DNA from 2 places in the Fulvivirga maritima genome. Region 1 is predicted to be linked to the other one. Evidence: riboswitches for the same ligand, from Rfam matches in the RefSeq annotation. Region 1 holds a riboswitch; the other holds the start of a gene.

Region 1 (8,171 bases):
TTCGTAAAGGCATTAAGGAATAACTTATTGACTTCAACCTTACATAAATGGATAAGAAATTAACAAAAGAGCAGATAGCAGAATTAGAAAACCAACTGAGTTGCCCCAGTGGTGAAATGGGTGCCGAAGTAGGTAAAAACATGAATGAAAGCAACATTGGGATGACAACCAACACCATTGAATTTCTTGAACTTAATAAAGGGCATCAAGTATTGGAAATTGGGCACGGCAACTGTGGGCATTTAGACAAAATACTATCCATAGCTGAAGAAATTAAATATTTTGGCTTAGAAATATCAGAAACCATGATGAAGGAAGCCAAAACTATTAATAAAAATAAACCAGCTGAATTTAATTTATATGACGGTGTAACCATTCCCTTTCCTGATGATTCATTCGATAGAATATTTAGTGTAAACACGGTGTATTTTTGGTCTGACAAGGAAAAACTGATCAAAGAAATTGATAGAACTTTAAAGCCAGATGGAATTTGTGTTTTAACCTATGCGGATAAAGATTTCATGAAAAACCTGCCCTTTGTAGGTGAAAAATTCAGGCTTTACGATCACGCCGATCTTGAAGAGCTGGCGAGTTTGGCTAAGTTAAAAGTAGTTGAAACCCGACAAATGGAAGAAGAAGTGCAGAGCAAATCAGGTGAAACTGTGCTAAGGAAATATTCCATGTCAAAATTAAAGAAGCAGTAATGAAACCTAAAGAAGTCATTAACAAGTGGGTAGAGTTATTCAACCAAGGAAACGCTGTAGAAATAAGCGAATTATACCATTCCGATGCCATCAATCATCAGGTAAATCAAGACCCTGTGGAAGGAAAAAAAGCCATTGAAGAAATGTTTGACAGAGAGTTTAAAATGGCTGAAATGGTGTGTATACCAGAAAATATATTTGAAGATGGCGAGTGGGCCATTTTAGAATGGAAAGACCCTTTAGGCCTACGAGGTTGCGGATTTTTCAAGGTAATCAACGGGAAAATCAAATTCCAACGTGGCTACTGGGACAAACTCTCGTTTCTAAGAATACATGAGTTGCCTTTACCGAGAGAGTAGGGGTTTATTTAATTACTATTCCTTAACTAATCGGCTTGCCTCTTCGTTTGAATGTAGTTTTCCAGCTTCAACATCCAAAAACCCCTCATCTATTGCTTTTTTTTCAGGTATTATTAGCTCTTCAACATGCTCTATCTCATATTCAAGTTCAACAGCTTTAAGAAGTTCATGCAACAACTGAGGATCATTAATATCCTTAAGCCGGTGCATTATTTTTTCCTTTACGTTCATAGATATAAAGTTAGACAGTTATAACTAAAGAAGCTAGTATGACGGTTTGCAATCTAACAAAATAGGGGTTCAAAAAGTGCTTTGCTTGGGAAGAAAACACCTCTAAATATGGTTAAGTTAAATGGATATAGTCTCTATACTTTGAGCAAGGTATTAGAACGGCTGCTTCGGTGACTTTGATTAGCTATTAAATTCACCAAACATTAATCATAGTTTAACATCTGTTGTTCTCGATGTAAATAGCACATTTTCCTCCACCTCTCTTCATTCAGACATTCAATTTTATCATTTATTTCTTTTCCAAATTTCCATGGATACAGATTTTTTAAAGCCTCCAACTTTTTGAAATAAACTTCTGTTATATCTAGTTTTTCTATAAGCTCTTCAATAACCTCATTATGGAAGAAAGATACATTGTCTACAACTACAGAATCTATTTCATCATGAAGTTTTTCAATGTAAGAATACATGTTATGATATTCCACCACTTTAAAAAAATCAAGCCATTTTTGCTTACTACTTAAATCAAGTAAATCCTTTGATAAATCAAACTCTATTTTCCTTTTATTGTCATTACCTGAACTAGTCAATTCTACACCATCCAATGATGATATTATTTTATGATAAATTTTATTATTTTCTAAATCAACCTTAAAATAAATTACGGGAACAGTAAGTTTACTCCAATAATCAATGTGGTCTTTTTCCACATATTCAGAGAAATTAGCGTTAATAGGGCTTTGAGTAGACTTTACTTGAGCTTTTATTATCAATCCGTTAGAATGTAAATCTTTATCAAGGATCTCAATTTCAGCATCAATACCAATGTCGGCAGACATTATTCTAAAAGGGAAATGAAAATTCTGATTAATCCAGTGACCTAAATAAAGAAGCCCAGAATCACCCGTTGAACTAGTAGTATAAAATTTCATCCTCAGTCTTCCTAATAATTTATAACCAAACTGATCTTAAAGCTTTCTTAAAATAAGACATTTCATACACTTATAGTAATAATTGATAAGAATATGTATGTACATCAATAGACCTGACCTTAACCTGAAAGTTCTCACTCCCCCCTATACCCGCCTATGATTTTATTGATAGAGGCTTCATGCTGTTTGATGTTAAATTCTGTTTTTAATTCGGCCATGCAGCTGGCGCAGAGGCAGTCGCTAAACTGTGAGGATAGGTAGTTTCTTTGCTCATGGGTTAGCTCCACTTTACTACACTGGCAAAGGGCAATATTGCCCACTTTACACTCAAAGAGGGTATTACAACGTGGGCAATATTTATCTTCATGCTTGGGCATAGATTACTTTAGTGATTACACTCCTGTTTCTACACTCTCACGCATGCTTTTGGCGGCACTCACCATTTCTATCAGTGCCTTTCTGGTTTCTTCCCAACCTCTGGTTTTTAAACCACAGTCAGGGTTTACCCATAGCTGATCTTCTGGCAGTACTGCTTTAGCTTTCTCCAGCAGCTCTTCCATTTCCAATCTGCTAGGCACACGTGGCGAATGGATGTCATAAACACCAGGACCAATATCATTTGGATAATTAAACTGAACGAAAGCGTCTAATAACTCCATTTGCGAACGAGAACATTCTATGGTAATCACATCAGCATCCATCGCTGCTATGTTTTCAATGATGTCATTAAACTCAGAATAACACATGTGAGTATGTATTTGCGTAGCATCACTCACTCCTGATGAAGCTATACGGAAGGCCCTCACGGCCCACTCCAGATAGGTTTGCCAGTCAGACTTCCTTAACGGCAACCCTTCTCTTATGGCTGGTTCATCAATTTGTATCACCTTAATGCCGGCTTCTTCAAGGTCTACCACCTCATCTCTTATGGCCAGAGCTATCTGGTTACAGGTGGCTGATCTTGGCTGGTCGTTTCTTACAAAACTCCATTGTAATATGGTTACTGGGCCGGTAAGCATTCCTTTGACCAACTTATCTGTAAGTCCTTGAGCGTAGGTGCTCCATTTCACCGTCATAGCTTCTGGTCGGGAAACATCACCATAGATAATAGGCGGCTTCACGCAGCGGCTACCATAACTTTGTACCCATCCGTTTTGAGTAAACACAAAGCCATTGAGCTTTTCTCCGAAATACTCTACCATGTCATTTCTTTCAAATTCACCATGCACGAGTACATCAAGCCCTATTTTTTCTTGCCACTCTATAGCCTTAGCGGTTTCTTCAGCCAGGAGATCATTATACTCTTTTTGGGAGAGCTCTCCTTTTTTGAATTTAGCCCTCCAGCTTCTCACTTCTTTAGTTTGAGGAAAAGAGCCAATGGTAGTGGTAGGATAAAGAGGTAAGTTGAGCACAGATTGCTGCGTAGCCTTCCGCGAGGCAAACTCATGATCTCTATGTGTATCAGATTCTTCAATACCATTTACACGTGATTTAACAGCCGTATTATGAATTAAAGCCGAAGTAATCCTGCTTTCCTGCGCCTGGGTGTTGGCCTGTAAGGCAGCTATTACATCAGCCTTATCTTCACCTGCCAGTTTGCTTAGGGTCACTACTTCTTCCACTTTTTGCTTAGCAAAAGCCAGCCAGCTCTTTATTATTGGCGTAAGCGTATCTTCTTTAGTCTCTAAAGACAAGTCACAAGGAGAATGAAGCAGAGAGCAACTCGTACCAATCATTATTCTCTCCTTTCCTAATGCTCCAATCGCCTTTTTAATTTGTTCTAGACTGGCAATAAAGTTATTCTTCCAAATATTTCTTCCATCTACCAAACCGAGAGATAGTGAAAGGTTATCCGGCGTTTTAGCCAGCACCTCAGAAAGCTGTTCCGGCGCTCTTACCAAGTCTACATGCAGGGCTGTAACGGGTAGTGACACCGCCAACTCTGTATTTCCTTTAAGGCCTTCAAAATAAGTAGCTAATAGTATTTTCAGGTGAGGAAATTTCTTATCGATCTCTGCATAAACTTTTTTATACACCTCCTGAGTAGGCGCGTCAATGTCCATAGCCAGGAAAGGCTCATCTATTTGTATCCACTGTACATCTCGCTCACTAAGCTGAGCAAAAAGCTCAAAATAAACTGGTAACAGGTTATCTATTAGCTCTAATCGGTTGAAGCCCTCTTCTTTTTCCTTACCCAAAAGCAAGAAAGAAACAGGTCCCAGGATCACCGGCTTGGAGGCAATACCAATACGCTTAGCTTCGTCAAATTCATCAATAATTTTAGTAGAAAAGAGTTTAAACTGCTGGTCTTTAGTAAACTCAGGCACTATGTAATGGTAGTTAGTATCAAACCACTTGGTCATTTCCATAGCGGTTATGTCCAAGCCATTTTGCTGATAACCACGAGCCATAGCAAAGTACAAGTCCAGCTCCGTTTTACCTTCTTTAAGAATTACATCATGGTACCTTTCGGGAATAGCATTAACGGTGAGCGCCATATCCAGCACCTGATCATAGTAAGAAAAGTCGTTAGAAGGAATAAGGTCTATTCCTGCTTCTTTCTGAAGATTCCAGTTATGCTCCCTGATTTCTTTAGCAGCCTGCACCAGCTCCTTCAGCGTAATTTTGTCGTTCCAGTAGCTTTCACAAGCCCTTTTTAGTTCACGTCGGCTACCTATGCGCGGATAGCCCAGAATGTGTGTTTGCATTTTTTTAACTTTTAGTGTTTAAATAGTATTCTAAAAGTCCATTGCAAAATTTCGGCTTTGCCCGACGATAATAAGAAGAAAAATAAGGTGAAGATGCACCACTCCCAATACCAACAGCATACACCTATCCTGTGATTTTACAAGCAAGCATCAGACCTGACAATGAGCTTCATATCGCGAAAGCAAAGTCATAGCGGAAAAGGCAGGTCTCCTGACTTTTAACAGCTTTTGCCGTCCTTCCCATTCTGATCAGGCAGAACAGTGGACCACAAGGGCAAAAGCCTTTAGTGTTAATTACAGTTGCGCGACAGCTCTGGATTTGCACCAGATTCCCTATTAATGCACGTTAAGTGTAACCTACTCCGTTTGATGAAATTAAGTAAAGAACTTTACTGATCGTAAAAGTAAGTATTTCTTTTTTGAAAAGGTTCAGTTAGGAGTAGAATAAAGTACTACTCCTTTCATTTACCCTTTATTATTCTGGCTAGATCCTTCTGGTGGATACGGTATGGTATTTTTAAGGGCTTCTATAGCTTCTGGGGTAAAATTGGGTATTTCCATCTGCTCTTTCTCTCTCCATTCCTTTACCTTAGCGTGAATGGCTTCTGCTTTTTCAGTAGAAACGCCTTCATCTTTAGCCATATAAATAGTTTGTGATGGGAAGGCGAAACCTGTACCACTCTCTTCAACTATATCCATAATACGGAGCAGCAAGTCTTCTTTCACCTCTAAAAACCCATTATAATCTATGGCTCTCACATAAGCGAATATCTCCAGCGGCAGGTAATCAGGACCAAAACCTGTAAAACGTATTCTGGCAGGATCTGGATCTACCTTAGGGTGAGCATATAAGAGCTTCCTTATTTCTACCAGCAGATAGCGCATCTGGTCAGGGGTGGTTTCATAGCGCATAGAGAGCACCGGGTGAAACCAAAACATATCTCTTTGAGTATAATTTTCAATTTTTAAAGAAGAAAACTCACCATTAGGTATGGTTACTATGGTTCTGTCTAATGTTCTTATTTTGGTAGAACGCATGCCTATCTGCTCTACGGTGCCGGTGGTATCCGCTACTTTACAGAAGTCTCCTACTCTAATAGGTCTGTCTAGTACCAGCGTAACACTACCCACAAAATTTTCCACCGTTTTCTGCGCACCCAAGGCAATAGCAATACCACCAATACCCAGGGCTGCTATCCAGTTAGTAATATCAAAGCCCAGGGCCCCGATAGCCATAATAACGCCTATGATAATAATAGAAACGTAAAATGCTCTTCTAAAAAATATGATAGCACTAACGGCGGCCAAATTGCCTTTAAGGCTCATTTTACGCTCCATAAAGCCAGCTACGAAATCAGCGATTCTCCATAAAAGCAATAGCAGCGCGGCCCAAAACACTATTACCGTAACAAAACTGAATTGCTGCCTTACCACCACTGATATACCCAGATATTGAGACACTTTAAGATATAAGACTATGGCAAGATATAATCTCAATGGAAAACTAAAAGCATCAATAATCCCTTCAACAGACTCCTCTCTAGCCTTTTTCCATACTTTTTTAACAAAAAACACCAAGCCTTTTGAAAGGTATACGGCACAGAAATACACTAAAACCACTATGCCCAGAATAGCTATCCACTGACCAAGTGAGAAGCCGAACCTTCTATTTTTTAACAGAAAATTAGGTAATAATTTATTTATAATTGGCTCCTTAAAATTCTCCTTTTCTGAAGCTATATTGAGCAACGTTTCTGAGCTAAAAAGCCAGATATAATTTCCTTCAGTATCTTTTTTCTTCTGAAGCAAAAGGTCGATGTTCTTATTATTAACAGAAACAAACCCTACCCTATCAACATCCTTTTTAAAGCCATCTTCCAGGTTTCCTTCCTCCTTATCACTAATCCAGGCATTAGGGAATATGGTGCCTCCCTGATCCAGCATAAACACCAGGCTTTTCACCAACTCAGCAGCCTCTTCATTACTGGCATCATAAGCTCCATTTAAATCAAAATAACCAATGGCTCTTTTATACCTGCTGGCAGATATAGCATCCATAAAACCATTAACGGTTCCTTGCGGCGACCTTCTGCCTAGTGAGTCAGTAGGAACCTCCTCTTCTTCAGCGGGCTCTTCAACTTGTGTTTGCCCCAGAATTTGAGCCGAAGCGCTAATTGATACAAATACCAAAAGCACCACTACGAACTGTATTTTAAAGAAAGAAGCCTTTATCAGCGACATTTTATAATTCAATTTTTTTAATTATAGAGGCACAAAACTAACTATTAAAACGCTATTCAAAATAGATTTTTTGAAAGAAGTATACTCAACCCTCCAACCTTATAAAAAGATTCGGTGTCTATAAAATAAAACCAATCACACCATGAAAAAGTCCTCTACTACCTCCTCAAAACTGAACATCGGTCTGATCCTACTTGTTTTCATATCCTTCGTTTCATGTGAAGATAAATGTGAAAATGAACAAACTTTATACAACTACCGCCCTGTGTATACCAGCCTGACAGAACTTAGGTCTCAAGTAGCATATTCGGAGCCTCAAGAAATAGAAATTACAGGAAAAATATTCTTCAAAGACTCTTATTTATTCATTAATGAGCCTAATAAAGGTATTCATATTATAGATAATCATGACCCTGCTAACCCGGTAAACAAAGGTTTTATAACTGTACCCGGCTCTTATGACCTGGCAGTAAAAGGCAATATGCTATATACTGATAGTTATATAGATCTTGTAATTATTGACATCAGTGACATTAATAATATTCATGAGGCGGGAAGAAAAGAAAATGTATTTAACACCTATAATACGTATGGCTACTACGCCACCGATGACGCATTGGTCACTAGCTGGGAAATCAGCGAAGAAAGAACTGTAGTTACCCATGACTGCAATGGATCGGACTCAGACCCTGTTTTGTATGATTGGGGCTATACCTTGTCTGATGGCATTGGCACCTTTGAATCTATAGACAATAGAAATTCAGTATCTCCTACTAACCCTGGCATGGGCGGATCTATGGCTCGCTTTGCCTTGGCAGGAAATTACCTATACACTTTAAACAGTAGCGAGCTGATAACCTTTAACCTGGCCTCTCCAGAAAGCCCCTCTGATGACAATCATACTCAGCTCAGCTGGGATATAGAAACCATATTCCCCAAAAACGGCCATTTATTTATAGGAACCCGCAGTGGCATGCATATTATGGATCTGACTAC
Region 2 (8,171 bases), 1.0 Mb from region 1:
GAACTTATTGTAGCCATAACCTACATTATAGTAGTATTCAGTATCATTGTGCAAGGTTTAACGGTGGAGAAAGTGCTGAAATGGGTGAAGGGTGTTTAATACATAGGAGAATAACCTTGAAGGACACCGAGAGTGACTTTAGTATCAATCAACGTATATATGGAAAGGAAACGATACGTTTTCATTACGATGTTTAACTAATTCATAATCAATTAAATGAAAAGATCACTTGTTTATTTAGCGTCTGCGGTGTTGTTGGTTCTTTTCTTCATGTCTAGCGGTGATGTGCTAGGTCAAGGCAGAGGAAAAGGGAAAAATAAAAACAACAATAAAGATAAGGAATACGTAAAAGAGTATAAATCGGAATACAAGGGCAAGCGTAAACAACAAGGACCACCACCTTGGGCGCCAGCTCATGGGTATAGAGCCAAAACCCGTTATGTGTATTTCAAAGACTATGATGTTTACTATGACCATGAGCGCGGTGTCTATATTACCCTTTCGGGAAAAGGATGGCAAGTAGAAGCTAAACTTCCTGATGTGCTAGAAAAAGTAGACCTCCCTGCTGCCGTTAAAGTTGATATCGATTTTGATGGATTAGATCCTCAAAAGCTGCATGATGAGCATTTGAAATTGTATCCTAAAAAGAGTTAATCAAGCCTCAACCATTTTTGAGATATTGATATATAATTATTTAAAAATCAATGTGTTAATTATTTACCGCGTACTTTCGAGAAATACCTTCCCAAAAGTCATCCTGAGGCACTCGAAGGAGACTTTCTGCTGACTTAGGAGCGTATGGTCTGCCTCTTGATTCACTTGCATCAGAACTTCACCGTCTACTCTTCGAGAACCTCAGAGTGACTCGGAACGCTGGCTCAATCGCGATTACATTGTGGATTATAAGCCTTCAATGGCTTTGCTAGACCACAATTCATTCTAATAAGCATGGAGTTAATGTAAGGAAATGTAATAATACATTCCCAAATTCATCCTGAGGCACTCGAAGGAGACTTTCTGCTTGCTTAGGAGCGTATGGTTTGTCTCTTGATGCAATTGTATTAGAACTTTACCGTCTACTCTTCGAGAACCTCAGAGTGACTAGGACTGCATGGCTCGACCTCAATTATATTGCAATAGTAACTATCAATGGCTCTGCTATACCACCGTTCATTCTAATAATCATGGACTTCAATGAAAGAAAATGTAATAATACATTCCCTACTTTACCGTCTACTCTTCGAGAACCTCAGAGTGACTCGGAACGCTGGCTCAATCGGAAATATATTGTGGATTATAAGCCTTCAATGATTCTGTTATGCTATCGTTTATTTTATTAATCATGGAGTTTTATGAAAGGAAATGGAATAATACATTCCCAAAGTCATCCTGAGGCACTCGAAGGAGACTTTTTGCTGGCTTAGGAGTAAATAGTTTGACTCTTAATGCAATTGTATCAGAACTTTACCGTCTACTCTTCGAGAACCTCAGAGTGACTCGGGTAGCATGGCTCAATCGTGATTACATTATGGATTGTAAGCCTTCAATGGCTCTTCAATACCCCGTTCATTCTAATAACCATGGAGTTCAATGAAAGGAAATGTAATAATACATTCCCAAAGTCATCCTGAGGCACTCGAAGGAGACTTTCTACTGGATTAGGAGTAAATGGTTTGTCGCTTAATGCACTTGTATCAGTACTTCACCGTCTACTTTTCGAGAACCTCAGAGTGACTCGGGCTGCATCGACTCTGCCAGGCATCAGAGTGACTCGGGAAGCATCAACTCTTCCAAGTCAGGCAGCATGACTCGACCGCAATTATACGGCATCATATTTCCAAACCTCCCCATACCCTATATTGAAATTTTCAAAGGCTTTGTTTAAAGGAATGTTGTTAAGGTGCGCATGCATGATTCTTATTACTCCGGCATGAGTCACTACCGCAATCTTTTGCTTTGAATCATTTACTTGAATAGACTGCCACCATTCTTTTACGCGGGCATGAAGGCCTTCCATTGATTCACCATTGGGGGTTTTGGCTGTCACAAAGTGCTCCATCCAATAGTCTAATGGTTCATTAGGAATTTCATCCCACTTTTTCATTTCCCAATCACCAAAATTCATTTCTTTGAGCCGGTCATCGGTTATGACCTGGCTGGTCAGTTGCTGCGCTAAAATAGTACAGCGTTTGAGAGGGCTGCTATACACCGTATCGAACTTCTCGGGTAACTGTGGCTTGAGCTGTCGGCATTCAGCTTCAAATGAGTCAGTAATGTCAAGGTCACTCTGGCCATAGCAGATGCCTTTAGCCACCTGCGGCGTGGTATGTCTTATAAAGTAAACTTCCATATCAGTATTAAAAATAGATAAAAAGCCACTTCTGTTACTTGTTGCGTTGCCCCCAAGCAGTCGCCGGTATAGCCTCCTATCCATTTGGTGAAGTACCTGGCCAACCACATCTTCACAACATATAAAATCGGAATGAGGGCCAACACAAAAGCATTATGGGAAAGCAAACACAAGGCTATCAAAGGAATAACTCCTAAAAATGCAGCTATTATCAGGTTAGCTCTATGCGCTTGCTGAGCCACAGGCTTGGCCTTGCTGTCGTCTGTATCTCTTACATAAGCATGGGTAAATATGAAGGTCGCGGCCATAAAACGACTCAGGGCATGGGCACTGACCATAATCATCAGTATAATCCACAAATCGGTCAAATTGCTTATTTCCACTAACAGACTAGTCTTTAGCAACAGGATGAGAATCATGCCAATGACGCCATAAGCTCCCATTCGGCTATCTTTCATAATAACCAGAATCTTTTCTTTAGTCCAGCCACCACCAAAGCCATCACATACATCAGCAAAACCGTCTTCATGAAAGGCTCCGGTAGTCAGCACCGAAGCGATAATGCTTAGCACAATACCCACCGCAGGATTCACGGCCCACGCTCCTATTAAAAAAGCTACTGCAGCAATGCCACCAACTATCCAACCGATCAAAGGAAAGTAACGAATGGATTTGTTAATATATTCCGGGCTATGATCTACCGATTTAGGGCATGGGATGCGCGTATAAAACATCAAAGCCGTAAAAAATACTCTGATTTGTTCTTTCATATCGTGGATTGCTGGCTTACTCCTGCCCCTTCAAAGCTGGCCATTTCATTCAGAAAAGTACAAGCCGACTGCACAATAGGATAAGCCACCGCACAGCCTGTCCCCTCGCCTAGTCGCATGCCTAGCTTAAGCAATGGTTTGGCGTTAAAAGTCTTTAGCATCATCTGATGGCCATGTTCTTCAGATTGGTGAGTAAATACACAATAACCTAAAATGGCCTTTTCTATCATTTGGGCCACCAGCAAAGCAGCAGTACAAATAAAGCCGTCTACCAGTATAATCATGCCTAATTCAGCCGCTTTGAGCATTCCACCACATATCTGAGCTATTTCAAACCCACCCAAACTAGCGAGTACAGCTATGGGATCATTCTTATCCAGATCTTGGTGCTTTTCCAATACTTGTTGCAATGTTTTTATCTTCCCTGCTAGTTGCTCCTGATTAGCCCCTGTGCCTTTACCCACGCAGGCTGCTACAGGCTTATCACAAATAACACTCATTAATAGCGATGCCGATGATGTGTTACCTATCCCCATTTCTCCAAAACCAATAACGTTGCTGCCATTATTAAAAATGCCTTGAACTACCTCAGCCCCTTTGGCTATAGCTTGCTCACATTGGGCAATAGTCATGGCGGGACCTTCCAGATAATTGGCCGTTCCATAAGCTATTTTAGCATCTATAATGCTATCAAAAGGGCCGAAATCATAGTTTACACCGGCATCAATGATCTTTATATCAATGTTATTTTGCTTGGATAGCACATTGATAGCCGCACCACCGTTTACAAAATTCATCACCATTTGGTAGGTCACCTCTTGCGGGTAGGGATTAACCAAACCTGTTTTAGCAATACCATGATCACCGGCAAATACGGCAATAGTGGGTGCATTTAACGATGGCGTTAGCGTTTGCTGAATACGCGCAATGGTAAAAGCGGTGTCTTCTAAAAGCCCCAGTGCACCAATGGGCTTAGTCTTAAGGTCTATTTTACTGCGAATAGCATCATCCAGATGATCAGCAACAGGTTGGATAGTAAAGTGAAGCATGATTGAGTTTTAGAAATAATAATAATCAGGTATGTAGTAAGTCATTTTAATGTTAAAGGAAGGCCAGAAACCATAAAAAAGGCCTTATCAGATTGGCTGGCTATGAATTCATTCATCCATCCTTGCAGTTCTGTGAATTTACGGCCCACTTCAGTCTGTGCGTGTATGCCCATCCCAATTTCATTAGAGATAATGATGAGGGTTCCCTCCTGCTGAAAGAGCGCTGAGAGCTCTGCTTTACCCTTTTCAAGGCATTCATCTACATTGTTCTTGGTATCAACATACCAGTTGGTGAGCCAAAGTGTAATACAGTCCAGCACCACTACCTTGCCAGAGACATCCAGTTTACTGAGGTGCTTTTCTTCCTCTATGGTAGTCCAGCGGTCATCTCTATCGGCGACATGGCGCGCTACTCTTTTCTTAAAATCACCGTCCCACTGGCGGGCAGTGGCCAGATATATGGGGTTATCCGATAAGCTCAGCGCCAGTTTTTGCGCATAGCCACTCTTTCCGGATCTTTCCCCTCCTGAAATGTAATAGATCATGGTTTATCAGCTTATTCCTGACTCTTCCTCCGAAAGCCGTTAAAATATAAGCCACTGGCAGGTCTTCTGGCTCGCTTCCAATGTTTTTGGCCTTCCCATTCTACAGAATAGTGGCAAGAGGTAAAACAACTTTCAGAAACTTACAGCTACGGGGATAGCTCCGGACTTTCACCGAATTCCCATTTTAATTCATTGCAGCCTGAGAGGAGAATGAAACCAATAGCGAGTCAAAGCTATGGATTATGATCTAATATTGTCTTTAAAAAAATTAATTAATTCTTCTATTGTCTTAGTTATGATTTTCAGGATTTAAGGATGTCAGGATTTGAATTATACTTCAGATTAGATACCTTCTTAAATGGTATGCTTTTGCCTCCGAAGTTGTCTAAACCTTGATTTTTCATGATTTACCTGATTGCATGATTTTTTTATTATTGTGTACCCGTTTAAATTGAAGGGATTTTGAACCGGAGTTGTCTTAATAGTGATTTTCAGGATTTAAGGATGTCAGGATTTGAGTTGTACTTCGGAGTAAATATCTTCTTAAATTGTAAGCTTTGCTTCAGAAGTTGTCTAAACCTTGATTTCGCGTGATTTACCTGATTACATGATTTTCTTGTTATTGTGTACCCGTTTAAAATGAAGGGATTTTGAACCGGAGTAGATCAATATACCAATTTCCTGTCAATTGCTCTGGGAAATATTAGAGCATTTGAAAGTAAAGGAAGAGACATCTAACTTTTACGCGATGACTTTTCAGCAGAATCCAGTTGGATGGCTTTAAGAATAGCTTCACCTATTTCTCGATTCAAAACTTTTTTATTCTCTTGTACTATAATCAAATCCGCAAACATCAATCCACAGGAAAGATCGCTAAGTTTGTCTTTACTGATATTTTGAAAATCACCATCCTCTTTTCTCACAGCGTCTTTCACTTGATCTGGATAAAGCAAATAACCTTCATTTGATTCAAAGTAATGGAGGTAAGCATATACCTGACGAAGATCTTCCAAAGAAACTTTAGACTGAAACTTCCACTTGGTATCGATCACTACTTTTTTTATCATCTGAGAGTTCGATGACTAAATCAGGTTTAAGAGGTCGAGAATAGCCATTATTTGGCTTCCAAAAGGCCTTAGATGGCTGAGCCAACACCTTCACCCCTTTGCCAGATGCAGCCCTCACCAAACTCCAATAAATAAAGCTTTCCCAAAGTTTGTTCATGTCAAACATGATAGCTAGAATGTCATTGGGGCCGCCTTTGATATCCGGGTGATAATTGAGAAGAATGATTCTGGCCAGCTCAATGGCTCCTTTGTAGCTTTCAGTTTTTCGCTCATAGGCGAGTGTCCGAAAGAGCTTTTCATTGATCACTCTACTCTTAGATTCCGGAAAAAATAGTAATAAAGCTTCCGCATTTCTTCTCACAGCATCCGAACCAACCTTAGCCACGCACTCCAGACCAGCTCTAAGAATGAAATTGAAGACATTGTCCTGATCATAAACCGTATGCGCCACATAAAAGCGTTCGGCATGCACCGCATTTTTCGTGATCTGCTGATGCACCAATAGTTTACCCTTCAAGGCAGACTGATTACTGGTATTCGTTCGATATTTCTTGATCAATCCTTGATGGATAAGTCGTTCCGCTTCTGATAAGAACAACTGAAAATAAGTTTCCAGTACACTATGCTGACGTATTAGAATATTCGCTTGCGTAGTAGTCTTCGCTTCTACTTGCAGACTTATGAGCAGCATATCTAATAACACTTGTTGCCACTCGGATTTGTTTAGCTGATGTTTGTCTGTCTTAGGCAGCACCTCAATGGTGAGGTCGCCTACTTTGATTACTCCAACATGTTCATTGAAGCGAACCTTATTGAAAAAGACCTGAAAGAATCCGGTTTGATTGGCTTGCTCGTACCTAGCCAGAGCATCCAGATGCTTCTTTTTGAATTGAAGGCCTTGCACCTCTTGACCTAAGGTAAGCCAGCTCCACTCATAAACTAATATTTTATCTGCTTGCCTAGTCACCAATGATCGTTTTCACCTTTTCTAATATATTGTCAGAAGTTAGGTCTGTTAATTTATATCGGATGGTTGGTAAATAGTCATCCTGATCATAAACCGCCATTTTGGGAGCATTTTCCACCTTCTCAACAAACTCTTCTCCCAAAATCAACCTGATCTTTCCATAATCATTGTAGAAATACTCTTTCAGAAGTGGGATAATGTTCTTATTAAAAGTCTCAGCCAGCTCTTCCTTACTCAATACGTTTATGAAGTAGCTATGACCTATCTGGTGGTCTTCATCCTTTAAGTATGTAATTCGTTCATTGATTGTTTCGAGGAGCCTGGAAACAGAAACACCAAGAGCCTCAGATGATTCCATGAGTGATGGCAAACTATACTGTGGTACGATATGCTCAAAACTAAATCTACGTCTCAATGCCACATCCAATGCTTCGACACTGCGATCTGCAGTATTCATTGTGCCAATGATGTGAAGGTTTGACGGCACAGAAAACTCCTCTCTTGAATACGGCAGTATTACCGAAAGGTGATTTGGTTGACCTATACGTTTATCTGACTCTATCAAAGTAATTAACTCACCAAAAATGGATGACACGTTGCCTCTATTAATTTCATCAATAAACAGGGCATAATCATGGTTTGGATCTTTGATTGCTTTAGCCACTATTTCCTTGAAAATGCCATCTTTTATCTCATAGCCAATCTCTCCGCTTTCATCTAGTTTAGGCTTTATACCTTCTACAAAATCTTCATAGGCCATTGATTGATGAAACGTACAAAAAGAATACCTCTTAATTTCCAGAGATTCTTGAGTTCCTTGATTCACTTCTTTAAGAATATCCAAAATTTCAGGAGAGTCACTTTCAACTACAGCTTGATCAATTGACCACATTCCCTTATCATTCTTCCAAAAAAACAAAGGTTCTGCTCGCTTTGAGTATTTTACGTGCTTACAATCGGCTTTAGTATGGGTCTGTAGCATTGCCCAAATCATAGCTCTTGGATTCTTTTGGTTGCTTATTTCATCCTTGGCTCTAAGTAAAGGTGCATTTAAAATATCAGTAACTCTTCCAGAACCTAATTGCACCACTACAGCTGCCACAATTTGCCACCATGAATATCTAGCGGCAATTTTTTGCAGTTTTTCCACCTCCGTCTCTACAGGTTTAGATTCTGTGAACTTTGGAAAAAATTGTGAACTTAACTTGTACGTTTTTCCTGTTCCGGGAGGGCCATAGAGGATTTGGTTTAAAGAATGAGAATTTTCAATATTAATCATAGAACGAACCATATTTCCATTCACATCAGAATCCCCTTGTTGAAATTCGATTTTAACTTGTCTCCTGATGGTCGCCCATTTCAATATATCAGAAAGAACAAGATCTAAATCTAAGTTTTCATCGAATTGAGTAATAATACCTTC

What was found. A riboswitch is a leader RNA that binds a small molecule or an ion and turns the genes downstream of it on or off. The one in region 1 is predicted to bind cobalamin.
Region 2: another riboswitch for cobalamin. It lies ahead of LVD15_RS21735 (bifunctional adenosylcobinamide kinase/adenosylcobinamide-phosphate guanylyltransferase); the one in region 1 lies ahead of metE (5-methyltetrahydropteroyltriglutamate--homocysteine S-methyltransferase).

Annotation. Positions count from the first base shown of each region.
Region 1 is NZ_CP089980.1:4,110,717-4,118,887, reverse strand. It holds gene LVD15_RS17490 (class I SAM-dependent methyltransferase) at 48-704, shown strand; gene LVD15_RS17485 (nuclear transport factor 2 family protein) at 704-1,063, shown strand; gene LVD15_RS17480 (leucine-rich repeat domain-containing protein) at 1,079-1,294, opposite strand; gene LVD15_RS17475 (DUF4365 domain-containing protein) at 1,498-2,226, opposite strand; gene LVD15_RS17470 (cysteine-rich CWC family protein) at 2,361-2,603, opposite strand; gene metE (5-methyltetrahydropteroyltriglutamate--homocysteine S-methyltransferase) at 2,619-4,934, opposite strand; cobalamin riboswitch at 5,119-5,310, opposite strand; gene LVD15_RS17460 (mechanosensitive ion channel family protein) at 5,400-7,175, opposite strand; gene LVD15_RS17455 (LVIVD repeat-containing protein) at 7,318-8,171, shown strand, end outside.
Region 2 is NZ_CP089980.1:5,159,897-5,168,067, reverse strand. It holds gene LVD15_RS21760 (cation:proton antiporter) at 1-99, shown strand, start outside; gene LVD15_RS21755 (hypothetical protein) at 217-654, shown strand; gene cobC (alpha-ribazole phosphatase) at 1,820-2,350, opposite strand; gene LVD15_RS21745 (adenosylcobinamide-GDP ribazoletransferase) at 2,332-3,120, opposite strand; gene cobT (nicotinate-nucleotide--dimethylbenzimidazole phosphoribosyltransferase) at 3,117-4,169, opposite strand; gene LVD15_RS21735 (bifunctional adenosylcobinamide kinase/adenosylcobinamide-phosphate guanylyltransferase) at 4,211-4,714, opposite strand; cobalamin riboswitch at 4,754-4,950, opposite strand; gene LVD15_RS26945 (5-methylcytosine restriction system specificity protein McrC) at 5,449-5,781, opposite strand; gene LVD15_RS26940 (McrC family protein) at 5,735-6,748, opposite strand; gene LVD15_RS21725 (McrB family protein) at 6,741-8,171, opposite strand, start outside.